3 regions of the Paenibacillus sp. FSL R5-0407 genome follow, and region 3 is predicted to be linked to each of the others. Evidence: riboswitches for the same ligand, from Rfam matches in the RefSeq annotation. Region 3 holds a riboswitch; each other region holds the start of a gene.

Region 1 (4,206 bases), 3.8 Mb from region 3:
AAGCCCGAGCGGCTGGCTAGCCCTATAGGGATAGCAGGAATCCAAGCTCAGGAATGTGAATGATTAGAAAAGCGCCCGCCGGGACTTATAAGTCCCGGCGGGCGCGTCTTTGTTTTTGTTTGTTATTTCTTTTCCGCAAGCCACATAGCGACGTTGGCGATTTCCTCGTCCTTCAATTTATCTTTGAAGGAAGGCATCATGCCTCCGCCTTTTCCTTTAGTAATTATGCCGTACAACTGTTCCGCCGACAGCTCGGATCCAATTTTTTGCAGATTCGGACCGGCTCCGCCTTGCAAATCAGTCCCGTGACAGGAAATACAGTTGGCTTTAACCGTAGCTTCGGCTTGCTCTGCGCTTACAGTAACCGCAGGCATTTGCGGCTTTTCTTCCTGGGCCACCTGATCTTTACCGGGTAATGTAAACATTAACACGGCTGCGAAGGCGCACGCCACGATGAGTATTCCGCTCATGATCCACTTCTGCATTTCAATCGTCCCTCCTATGTAAGCTACCTTCCATTATAGCTGAACATGCCCCGTGATCATAGCATTTGTGTCAAAAAAAGTAACGAATTATTTGTAGTATACGAAAAATACGTTAAAATCATGTGTGATTAATCATAGACGTCTCATTAAGGGGATGTTTTTTTACGCCTCGGAGGGTTTTCCGCGAAACACCATGCAGTAATATGGCTTGGAAATGCCGCCAGGAGTCATTTTCTCGTACAGATCGGTAATCACGAAGCCGGACTTCTGGTAAGCCCGGATCGCCCGTGTGTTCCATGTGAGCACTTCCAGGTCAATTACATCCTTAGGCTTTCTCCGCTGGGCCTCCTCGACGATTGTCAGCACAAAGGTCTTACCCAGCCCGTGGCCGCATAAATCAGGTCTCATACCGATGCCAAGCCGTGTAACGCCCTCCATAGGAAAGTACTGGGCGAATCCGGCAAGCTCCTCCTGCTGATCCAGCAAAGAGACGTACTGCTGGGCCCTTAAAACGGGATTCCCAAATTCCACATCGAGCGCCTTCATCTGTTCCCAGGGAAGCCAGCTATAAATATCGTAGGGAGAATCGTAACGCCAAGTACTGATATCTGCGCCATGGCTTTCTTCCATGGGTACGATTCGAAATGGTGCGATTGGTTTTTCCATTTTTGCGCCTCCTTAAACGATAGGAATGCCTATGCGGCTACCCATATGGCTGTAGTTCTTTTTAACCTCACTCTAACGGGATTTTTATTGGTTGTAAAGGCTTTGTGGAGGAAGAGGGGCCAGAAATCGAAGGCAGGCAAAAAAAATGCGTAAATTAAAAATTTCCTGTTTAGGCATCCGCATAACGGGTAAATTTTGGATATAGGGAAGATAGGATATGGAGTGTTAGAGAACGAGAACGGAAAAAATATTTTTGGAATGGGTTTTATCCAAGAAACCTTTTGATCGATTCCTTCGTTATATGAATAAGATGAAGGAAAGAAAAAAGACCGCGTTGATTCCGGCAAGAATCAAGTGCGGTCAAGCGAGCTATTGAGGTGAGGGCCTCAGCCTATCAGGGGTGATCAGGATTCTTTGGCAAAGCTGGAATAGCTGTCTGCGCTCAAAATTCTTTTTGCCCCGACATAACGTGTTTTATAGTAAGTGTTGCTTAATTTGTCTGTTCTGATTCCTTTGGAAGAAGAGGCATGAGCGAATTTTCCGTCTCCCAGGTAGACGCCCACATGGGACACTTTACCTTTGCCCAGGGTGTTGAAGAATACGAGGTCTCCCGCTTTCAACTGGCTCTTGGCCACTGGGGTACCTTGCTTGTACTGGGCGGTAGAGACGCGGGCAAGATCGACGCCCATTTTCTTGAACACGTATCTTGTAAATCCGGAACAGTCAAAACCGTTGGTCGTGACGCCTCCGTATTTGTAAGGTGTTCCGTACACGGATTTAACGACGCTGGTCAATGTGGTGTCCGCAAAGGCACTTCCTGTCCCCATGGTGAACAAAATAGCTAAACTCGTTGCTGCTGCTGCGAATGTCTTTCTCAAGATGTTAAACTCCTTCCAAGGCCTGCGAGGTTAGCTTGAGGATTCGGTTGAAGGTTCCCTATGATCCCTATGTAACGAAATCAATTCACCCAATGTGGTTCCCCCGTTTCCCGGGTGCCGGGAATTCGGCTAGTCTTTGTTGAATGCACCCGAAAAATTACGACGTTACAACAGTGATTACAAAGTTGTTACCATTTACTCTGGTCATTTTACCAAACATCAACGCGGGTTTGCAAGTTTGTTTTGTTATTTTTGAATAAATAAGTTGATTTGTCCTGTATATCCCGTCCTCTCCGGGTAATGTTTCCTAGGACGACGGTTTAAATAAAAGAAAAAACCCGCAGATTGCGATCCATAAAGAATCTCTGCGGGCTTCATCGTTACTATTCTACATCATCATGATCTTGAGTATCGCTTGTAACTTCTTCGAACTTATCAGTGCTCATAATGCGCTTGGCGCCAACATAGCGCTCGACATAATATTTATCGCTCAATTTGCTGATGATAACTCCTTTGGAGGAGGAAGCATGAGCAAACTTGCCGTCACCGACGTAAACACCAACATGAGACACACCTTTGCCTGAAGTGTTGAAGAACACCAGATCGCCAGCGATCAGTTCTTTCTTCTCTACAGCGGTTCCCATCTTGTACTGGGAGCCTGATTGGTGCGGCAATTTAATTCCGATTTTCGAAAAGACATACATAGTGAATCCGGAACAGTCAAAGCCAGAGGTGGTAGTTCCGCCGGAAACATAATCGCTTCCCAGAGCTTTTTCAATCGTGGTGTCCAATTTGGAATCTGCGAAAGCGCTACCAGTTCCGATGGAGAAAAGTATTGCAAGACTTACGGCTGCTGCGGTTAACTGTTTTTTCAAGGAAATGCTCCTTCCAATGCCTACGAGGTTAGCTTAAGGATTCGGTTGAAGGTCCCCTATGATCCCTCTCTTGCGAGATCAATTCACCCAAAGTGGTTCCCCCGTTCCCCGTGAAGGGAATTCGGCTGTAATTTACACCTGACTACTTACTTATTCGACACCCAGCAGAAGACTCCTGCTAATAGTGACAAAAATAATTACAAAACTGTTACTGAAATTGTGCTGTTGTTATTGTAACAAAGGCCAGTATATTTTGGCAATGGTTATTTAGCGAGTTTGAGAGGGGAAAACGCAGGACAAGACCCCCGAATAAGCTCGGAGGCCTTGTGGCACAAGGAAGGATAAAGATGAAAAAAAATTAACTTTTTTGTGATTTGGTATGCCAAAGCTGATATTGAGAGGTTAGAGTCCAAATTTGAAATAGACTGCGAATGAAAGGATAGGTTTGTTGCAGAATTAAAGCAATCAGTCCTGTCCAAATCCAGGAGGCCGTTCCGAACAAAAGGAACAAGGCGGCGCCGGCAGCTCCGAGAATAAGGGAAATGGCGATCCCCGGCAATAGATACCTCATGCTCAGCATCAGGGAGCCCCAGACGCCGGCCTTAAACAGATACCCGAACTGGGCGAACAGCAGGATTTGCCGGACAAGCCAACCGTAAACCACCCACCCCAGCAAATATCCACAAAGGGTCAAAAGGGGAGCGAGCCTGTCGCCTGACGTAAGGAGACGGGGCAAGAGGGCGTATAGGTCCGGGACGATCCAAATTCCCGGCAGGGAGAGCAGCGCGAGCTCCAACAGAAAGAAGAGAGTGACGGGCTTCCAGAATTCCTTCATTCCCCGGAAGAAGGGAAGTCCGGACGCCCGGGTCTCGGCGGGAACCAGACCGTAGAGAATACCCGCCTGGAACAGCGGCGTCAGCAATAGACGGAGAACAATCATCCCGATTAGCAGCCAGAAATACTGGTGAATCTCCGGATTGTGCTTCAATTCGAATTGCCCTTCGATCAAGTATAGAATCCGGTTCAGTTCATTCGGGGGCGTATCCGGGTACCTGGACAGTACGGCCACAACCGCCGAATGGATCAGACGGTACAGAAACAGCCCCCAGAGCAGCTGGTACAGGAACAGGATGATCACAGAGGGAAACTGGCTCCTGACAAGCCCCCATCCATTTCGTACATAGGTCATAACTTTCCCTCCTAAAAGTTTTGTGAGCATTACTGCTATGAATAAGCCTTATTCTTGTTCGTCCAGCCTACCAGAACAGAGTGCCAAGCAGGGATTCCAGCAGCTTGGTGATG
Region 2 (4,206 bases), 670 kb from region 3:
GTAAGGTACCGATCGTTTCCGGAATCGGCTCCTTGGACATCAAGGAACCCGCAACGCCCAGCAAGGCTATGATGGAAACATAACGCCCAAACAACATGACCAGCCCGGTCGTAATGTTCCAGAACGGTGTATTGTCCGCCAGTCCTTCAAAGCCGGACCCATTATTTGCGGCAGAGGAAGTGTATTCGTACAGCACCTGAGATAAACCATGGAAACCGGGGTTCGTGATTGCACTTTGCCCCAGATCCGTCATAAAACTGATCGCAGTCGGCACAAGAATGATAAACGGATGCGCCAATATCGCAATGGCGATCAGCTTCATTTCCTTGGCCTCGATTTTGCGGCCCAGAAATTCCGGCGTCCGGCCGACCATCAGGCCGCAAATGAACACACCTAGAATGGCGTACATCATCATGTTCATAAGGCCGACGCCTTTTCCGCCGAATACGACGTTCAGCATCATTTGAACCAACGGAACCATCCCGCCGAGCGGCGTTAAAGTATCATGCATATTGTTGACACTCCCTGTCGTAGCGGCCGTCGTTACAGTGGTAAACAGCGTGGATCCGGCGATCCCAAAGCGAACTTCTTTCCCTTCCATGCTTCCTTGTGCAGCATCGATACCCAGTGCGTTGATTGCCGGGTTCCCCGCTTTTTCCGAGAAATAGACGGTGGATAAAAAGACGAGAAATAGAATCATCATGGCGGAGAAAATGACCCAGCCTTGTTTCTTATTCTTGGCGAACAATCCGAATGTGTATGGCAATGCAGCACCCATCATCCACATCGACCACATTTCCACGGCGTTACTCAAACCGTTCGGATTTTCAAACGGATGTGCGGAGTTCACTCCGAAAAATCCCCCGCCGTTCGTCCCCAAATGCTTGATCGACTCGAGCGAGGCGACGGGCCCCATCGAAATTCGCTGCAACGCGCCATCCAGCGTATGAACCGTCAAGGTCGGGTCCAACGTCTGTGGAACCTGCAGTGCCACGAGAATTAAGGTAACGAGCAAAGCTGACGGCAGAAATACACGGACATGTGCTTTAATAAAATCTTCAAAGAAGTTTCCTATCGTTTGCCCTCTCTGCGTCAAACCGCGGATAAATGATATCGCTACACACAAGCCGCTGGCGGCTGAGGTAAACATCATCATCGTAATGACGGCCATTTGAGAGAAATAAGACAGGGCCGACTCTCCGCTATAATGCTGTAGATTCGTATTGGTCATAAAGCTGATGACCGTATTGAATGAAAGCGACGATTCCATGTTTCCCATCCCATTAGGATTCAAGGGAAGAAACTGTTGAATCCGCAGAACCAAATAGCTTACTCCCACCAGAACGACGTTCGTCACAATCATGCTAAAGGCGTATTTTTTCCAGCTCATGCCTTCACGGCGTTTGAAACCGACCAGCTTATAGATCAGTCTTTCGAAACCTCCGAATATGTTGTCGGTACGGTTCGATTCCCCGGAAAACACATGGTATAAATAAGTGCCCAGCGGTTTCACCAGTACAATGATGACGCCGATCACAACTAACATTTGCACTAAATCCATTGGGATCCCCCTCAAAAGTAGGCTTTTTAAAATTTCTCAGGATGAATCAAGGCATAGATCAAATAAAGAAATACGAACAGGACGACCAACCCGATCCCTATCATGGCGTATCCCCCTCCTTTAATTCCTGTTAATCCCCGGTTTCCGGAATGCCGTTTGCTAAAAATCCGACCTCGCAGGAACCGGAATGAATCACATAAGTCGCTCCAAGGCCCTTGTAAATCATTCTCGGATGCCGCTCCGGCGTAATCACGATTATTGGACTCGATGTCCATTGACGGCATAACTGCAAATATCGACATGTTAAAGTTAGCGTAGTTTCAAAAATAAAGACCCTCCCGATCCGAAATTCGGGAATCCTCCAAGTTTTTTCATCCTCCGTCTTCACCCGGATCACTTGAACCGCCCCCAATTTACGAGCCCGTTTCTCCTCAGTTTTGTTGTTCACGAGAACCGCAACATTCCGCCGCTTAGACAACAGCAGCCGTACAAAATTCAGCCCTGCCTGATTTGGCGCAGCAATGAGGATACAATCTTCCTCCACCTTTGTTTCCTCCCTCAGATAATAGCAAGACCTAAAGCTCCTCCTGGTGAGGTAGACTTTACTAGTAAGCTCAATCCAGTACTTTGCACAGCAAAAAAGCCGCAGGAAAGGAAGGAACCTTTCCGCAGCTTCTGGCATGGTGTTCATAACCATGGTGAGCTTATGGCGGTTGCCTCTCCCAATTACGCTTACGAGGTTAGCTGTCGGATTCGGGCGCGAGAGTCGCCCTACGCTGGAAATTAAGGATATTTCCGGCGATTCACCCCATGAAACGTTCCGATCCCAGATCGGCGTTTCGTTGGTTCCCCCGCTTCTGCGTTCGCAGAATTCAGCGAAAAAGACATTATTTTTCATTTCGATTTTTCATAACAATTTCAGTCAATTTTTCAATTTAGGCAATAAAAAACCACAGAGGCACCTTGGCGCTCTGTGGCCTACTCATACGGCTGACAGTTCACCCATCCTCTCTTCATCCACGCTTACGAAGTTAGCTGTCGGATTCGGGCGGTGAGAGTCGCCCTACCCGAACGGAATCCATGGTTTCCGTCCGGGATTCACCCCTGTCCGTTTGCGGTCTTTAACTCTCACATTAAAGACGGCAAACGAACGAAACGGCTTCTTGGCCTAGGAGCCAAGATAGATGCGCCGCAATTTGGTTCCCCCGTTTTCCCGTTGCCGGGAAATTCAGCGATCGACAAATGGTATTATATTTGTTTCATGGATTGAATCATAACTCCGGCGCCGAATCCAGTAAAGTCAGGCAACCGGTTAAAAACAGTTTGCAATTGCCAATTATATGAAACGGGAGCGTTTTCATAATGGTTAAACTCTCTCATTTACGTCATATCTCTTTAATGCTTCATTTTTCATTCCATTATATTAAAGGTCATTAAACGGTTATTGCCCTAAGAAAAATACTACGGCTACAATACAATTGTAAACGTTTACAATTATTCCGGATAGAAAGCGAGGGGTATTCATGCCGATTCGTCAACAAAAGAAAGCCTTATTGAATCAAGTTGTAGGTTCATTGATTTTCAAAGGGTTGACTGCTTCTCTATTCCTTTGCTTCTCTTTTATCCTCGTGGCTCAGATCCCCTACGCTCACGCCGAATCCATGCTGACCATCGATTCTCCGGCGGAAGGTGATCAGGTACCTCCGGGATGGCTGCGGGTTACGGGAGGGTATACCGAAACTTATGACATCAAATTGATTATTAATGGAACCGAACAGCTTAACTCCGTAAGAGAGGACTTAAATGGACCCGAAAGCGGCACTTGGTATGCGGATGTCGACGTATCCAAATACGACGGCAACATCTCGCTGATTGCCAAGGGAGTGCAGAGTTCGTCTCGTTATGGAATCTCCACGGCTACGACATCGGTGTATGTCAATAATCCCGAAGCCAGCCTCCCTGTTGTGAAGATTACAAATCCTTCGGACGATGAAACCGTCCACGGCTCGGTCCCTGTAAAAATCACCGTCGACGCCAAGAATTCCGTTGAGCTGGTAGAGATTCGAATCAACGGCGGGCCATGGATGAAAGCAAAGCAAACCGGGAACCACTATCAATTCAAATGGGACGCCAAAAATCTCGGTAACCGGACCTCCAGTCTGGAGGCAAGGGCCTTCGACGAATTCGGCAATGAAGGCCGGAGCACTACGGTTTATGCTCATACCGGGAACTGGGCTCCCGAACCGGTTACACTTGAAAAGCAAGACCGTGCGATGTGGATCTGGGAAAAAGCCGCCTACAATCTCTTTTTGAACCCGGGCTCCAAATCGGCGTTAAAAGCGCTTGCCGATGATACCGGAACCTTCGGCTCCGATCCGATCACCACCTTTTATATCGGCGTTTTTCCGTATGAGGGTGTAGACATCCTTGAAGACCAGCCTGAGGCTGTCCGGGAGTTCGTAAAGTGGGCGCATGACAACGGCTATCGGGTCCACGCCTGTATCGCCGGAGGAACCGTACCTCCCTATTATGGCGCCCTGGCTCCATATCACGGCAATGCAATCCATGAGATGGAAAAGGTCATCAATTACAACCTCTCCTCCTCCGCAGATGAGCAGTTTGATGGGGTGAATGTCGATATCGAG
Region 3 (4,206 bases):
ATAACATAGAGGCGAAGGTGATTTCTTATGTCTAAATCAAAGCGGGGGAAAGCTTTGTGGATTCTTCCTTCCAGAGGCCGGGGGACATGCCCCGTATGCAGAAGCACGCGGATTAAACTGCTTTATACGAAGATGAGCAGTTCCGGTCAGGCTCTTAAAGTCTGCAAGAAATGCTTCAACGCATCCCAGGAAAGAATCGATGCCGCAAACCAGATCGTCGTGAAATAAGCTGGCTATAGACCATATCAGTGGAAAGTATGGAGCAAGGATTACTTGCTCCATACTTTTTTTGTTTCCGGGCTATGTAAATGCGTAAATAATTCACTGAGTTTCTGAAAATAATGCTACAATAGAGGCCGGAAGCACTTTAGTTTTTCGTAAAGGAGCATTTGATCATGTCAACCATTCTTAAAACGCTAACTATTGCCGGCAGTGACTCCAGCGGCGGCGCGGGGATACAGGCAGACTTGAAAACATTTGAAGAATACGGAACTTACGGACTCAGCGCATTGACTACCATTGTTACGATGGATCCGGACCGCGGATGGCATCATAGCGTGTACCCGATAGACGCCAATCTGGTGGCCGAGCAGTTGAAGACCGTGTTTGCGGGCGGCCCGGTGCAAGCTATGAAGACGGGGATGCTGGGCAGCGTGCCTATTATAGAAGTCGTTGAGAAATGCATTAAGCAGCATAACCAACAAAATGTGGTCATCGACCCGGTCATGGTCTGCAAAGGGGAAGACGAAGTTTTGAATCCGGAGAGCGCGGATGCGATTCGCGATTTGCTGCTACCGCTTGCTACGGTTGTTACGCCAAACTTGTTCGAAGCCGGTGTGCTTTCCGGTTTGGGGCGTTTGTCCAGCGTGGATGACATGAAGAAAGCAGCGAAGATCATTCATGAACGCGGAGCGGCTTACGTAGTCATTAAAGGCGGCAAAGCCTTGGAAGGCGACAAAGCGATCGACCTGTTCTATGACGGCGAGGAATTTGAGGTTCTGGAGACGGAAAAGATCGAACCCGCACATAACCATGGAGCCGGTTGTACTTTTGCGGCTGCCGTAACAGGTGGACTGGCCAGCGGCTTAACTGTAAAGGAAGCCGTAGTTAAAGCGAAAAAATTCGTAACGGCGGCCATTCGTTCGGGGTATGCCTTTAACGAATATGTGGGACCGGTATTCCATGGAGGATACCGTTTGAACGGCGAGTAGGCTGACATATAGAATGAATCAGGACAAGCCGGTTTCCAGGAATGGAGGCCGGTCTTTTTTTGTTGTATTCGGCATTAATACGATGATTTATGTTGCGCGTTAATGCGGGCTCAATAATGAAGGATAATAAATGAAAGTGATGGAAGTAAGCGTTTTATCGTACTCTTTTACAACAAATAGAAGCGATTCAACGCAAATTTCGGGATTTACAGAAAATGAGAGCAGGCGTAATATTCATTCGTGGATTTGATATTCTTGATTCGCTGAATTTCCCGTAATACGGGAAAACGGGGGAACCGAATGCCGGGCGTAACAGGCAAAGCCAGCCGAAACGAACGGTAGGGGTGAATCCGCAGCATGTCATGCAGAACATGCCGCGGAGGGGTGACTCTCGCCACCCTAATCCGACAGCTAACCTCGTAAGCGTAGTCCGAGAGAGGAATGATACTGTGCCCATGTAAAGCACTCATGGACCGCAGGGGGTCTTGCCTCTGTGGTTTTTTGCTGTCCAAAAAGTCTCCAAATGAGACGATTTACCAAAATATTTAATCATAATCAGCCTTTGAATTTGCAAAAAATAAAGCACGGTGGTGTTGCATCTATGTTTTCGATAATCAAGAGAGTGCTCATCGGTCAGCCGCTGAAGTCAACCGCACTCGGCGAACAAAAATTAAACAAAACGAAAGCCCTGGCGATCCTTTCATCGGATGCCTTGTCCTCCGTAGCCTACGGACCGGAGCAGATTCTGCTCGTCCTGATGACGCTCGGCGCGGCCGCCTACTGGTACTCCATCCCGATTGCCGCGGGAATTCTGGTGCTGCTGCTGGCTCTCGTTTTATCTTACAGACAAGTGATTTATGCCTATCCGCATGGCGGAGGAGCCTATGTTGTTTCCAAGGAAAATTTGGGGGTAAACTCCGGTCTTTTAGCCGGCGGCGCGCTGCTGGTGGATTATATTTTAACCGTTGCGGTCAGCATTTCTGCGGGGACGGATGCGATCACCTCAGCTTTTCCGTCGCTGCATTCACATAACGTACTTATAGCATGCCTTTTAGTGGTTGTTATCACGGTACTCAATTTGCGCGGTATTACCGAATCGGCTTCCATCCTGGCTTATCCGGTTTACTTATTCGTGCTTGTTATATTTATCACTATTGGGGCGGGACTATATCAAATTGCAATGGGCGAAGTTCCGGCCAACCTGCATACACCGATGGGGACACCGGTGACAGGCCTTACGCTGTTCCTGCTCTTGCGGGCATTTGCCTCGGGGAGTTCGGCTTTGACAGGTGTCGAGGCGATTTCTAACGCCATTCCTAACTTCAAGGATCCGGCTCCCAAGAATGCCTCCAAAACATTGGCTGCCATGGGCGTTCTGCTGGCGCTTTTGTTTACGGGGATCGTATCGTTGGCTTATTATTACGGTATTTCTCCTAAAGCGGAGGAAACCGTCGTGTCCCAGATCGCTTCAGCTACTTTCGGCCGGGGGATCATGTATTATTTGATTCAAGGGATCACCGCGATGATTCTGGTGCTGGCCGCCAATACCGGATACTCGGCATTTCCGCTCTTGGCCGTGAACCTGGCGAAAGACAAATATATCGCGCGTATGTTCACCGTTCGCGGAGACCGTCTCGGTTATTCTAACGGAATCGTCTTTTTGGCGGTGGCCTCAATCCTGCTGATCATCGTTTTTAAAGGACAGACCGAGCATTTGATTCCGCTCTATGCGGTAGGCGTATTTATCCCGTTTACGCTGGCGCAAACCGGTATGCTTGTGAAATGGTTCCGGGAAAAACCGGCGGGCTGGGGATTGAAATTAACGATAAACGCGATCGGGGCTTTAATCAGCTTTACGGTCATGATGATTTTTTTCATTACGAAATTTCCGCAAGTCTGGCCTGCGTTAATCTTTTTGCCGGCGATCGTTTATGTATTTCATAAAATCAACCGTCATTACGAAGCTGTGGGGGATCAATTGCGGATCACTACATGCGAACAGCCACTAGCGATCGAGGGGAATGTCATGGTAATTCCCGTAGCGGGAATTACGCATGTAGTGGAAAATACGCTGAATTACGCGAAATCGTTGTCTCCGGATCAGATCATCGCTGTATATGTGGCGTTCGATAAAGAGGCGGAAAAGCAATTTGAGGAGAAATGGAACCAGTGGCACCCTGAAATTCGGCTGGTTACGCTGTATTCCCAATACCGGAGCATTATCCAGCCGCTGACGAAGTTCATCGATACCGTGGAGCATAAGGCCAAGGAAATGAATTTCCGGGTAACCGTTCTGATTCCCCAATTCATACCGAAGAAACGGTGGCATAACGCCCTGCATAATCAGTCCAGCTTGCTAATCCGCGCCTTTTTGCTATACCGGAGGGATTTGATCGTAACCACGGTTCCTTATCATTTCAAAAAATAAGATCTTTTCATCTGACCATCAAGTCAGAATTTGCCCTACCAGCTCGTTCATGCCTTGCCATGAATCCTTTAGAATAAAGTCCTGCTGAACCGGCGCATTCCAAGGACGGGGGATCATAATGGTCTGTTTGCCCGCTTCCTTGGCCGCGATCAGATTATGGGGGCCGTCGTCAATCAACAAGTCAAAATCAAGCAAGTATTTGCGCTTGGCGACGAAGAAGTTATCGAATGGAATGAAAGGCATATGCATTTGCAGCCATCTCCATTTTTCCGGAACCGATGCCGGGCGGGCGGCCGTCACGACGATGACGTCGTAATCGACGGTCATCCGCTTCACCTCTTCAATCGTATACTCGTCAAAAATTTCAAGCTCTTCGTACAGGCCGGGCCTGCCGAAGAAAATGTCGTCCGTGCATGCAGGATGCCAAATGCCGCTAAGATCAAAGCTGATGATTTGCTCCATGGTCAACGGAAGATCGGGATACATTAAATTATGATAATGAATCGCTTTCGGTATGAGATGGCAGATCGTGTCATCCATGTCGATGGCTACTATTTTTTTGCTCAT

What was found. Region 3 has a riboswitch for cyclic di-AMP ahead of NYE70_RS00490 (APC family permease). Riboswitches for the same ligand answer to the same signal wherever they lie in the genome.
Region 1: another riboswitch for cyclic di-AMP. It lies ahead of NYE70_RS18660 (C40 family peptidase); the one in region 3 lies ahead of NYE70_RS00490 (APC family permease).
Region 2: another riboswitch for cyclic di-AMP. It lies ahead of NYE70_RS03775 (hypothetical protein); the one in region 3 lies ahead of NYE70_RS00490 (APC family permease).

The regions. Positions count from the first base shown of each region.
Region 1 covers NZ_JBBPAX010000001.1:3,937,376-3,941,581, forward strand. The annotation lists gene NYE70_RS18645 (4a-hydroxytetrahydrobiopterin dehydratase) at 1-20, shown strand, start outside; gene NYE70_RS18650 (c-type cytochrome) at 123-485, opposite strand; gene NYE70_RS18655 (GNAT family N-acetyltransferase) at 648-1,151, opposite strand; gene NYE70_RS18660 (C40 family peptidase) at 1,556-2,029, opposite strand; cyclic di-AMP (ydaO/yuaA leader) riboswitch at 2,034-2,170, opposite strand; gene NYE70_RS18665 (C40 family peptidase) at 2,413-2,904, opposite strand; cyclic di-AMP (ydaO/yuaA leader) riboswitch at 2,907-3,041, opposite strand; gene NYE70_RS18670 (hypothetical protein) at 3,263-4,093, opposite strand; gene NYE70_RS18675 (M1 family metallopeptidase) at 4,161-4,206, opposite strand, start outside.
Region 2 covers NZ_JBBPAX010000001.1:773,396-777,601, reverse strand. The annotation lists gene kdpA (potassium-transporting ATPase subunit KdpA) at 1-1,561, opposite strand, end outside; gene NYE70_RS25990 (potassium-transporting ATPase subunit F) at 1,588-1,665, opposite strand; gene NYE70_RS03775 (hypothetical protein) at 1,692-2,105, opposite strand; cyclic di-AMP (ydaO/yuaA leader) riboswitch at 2,276-2,449, opposite strand; cyclic di-AMP (ydaO/yuaA leader) riboswitch at 2,567-2,805, opposite strand; gene NYE70_RS03770 (Ig-like domain-containing protein) at 3,085-4,206, shown strand, end outside.
Region 3 covers NZ_JBBPAX010000001.1:101,724-105,929, forward strand. The annotation lists gene NYE70_RS00480 (hypothetical protein) at 28-228, shown strand; gene pdxK (pyridoxine/pyridoxal/pyridoxamine kinase) at 396-1,211, shown strand; cyclic di-AMP (ydaO/yuaA leader) riboswitch at 1,463-1,653, shown strand; gene NYE70_RS00490 (APC family permease) at 1,813-3,639, shown strand; gene NYE70_RS00495 (5' nucleotidase, NT5C type) at 3,658-4,206, opposite strand.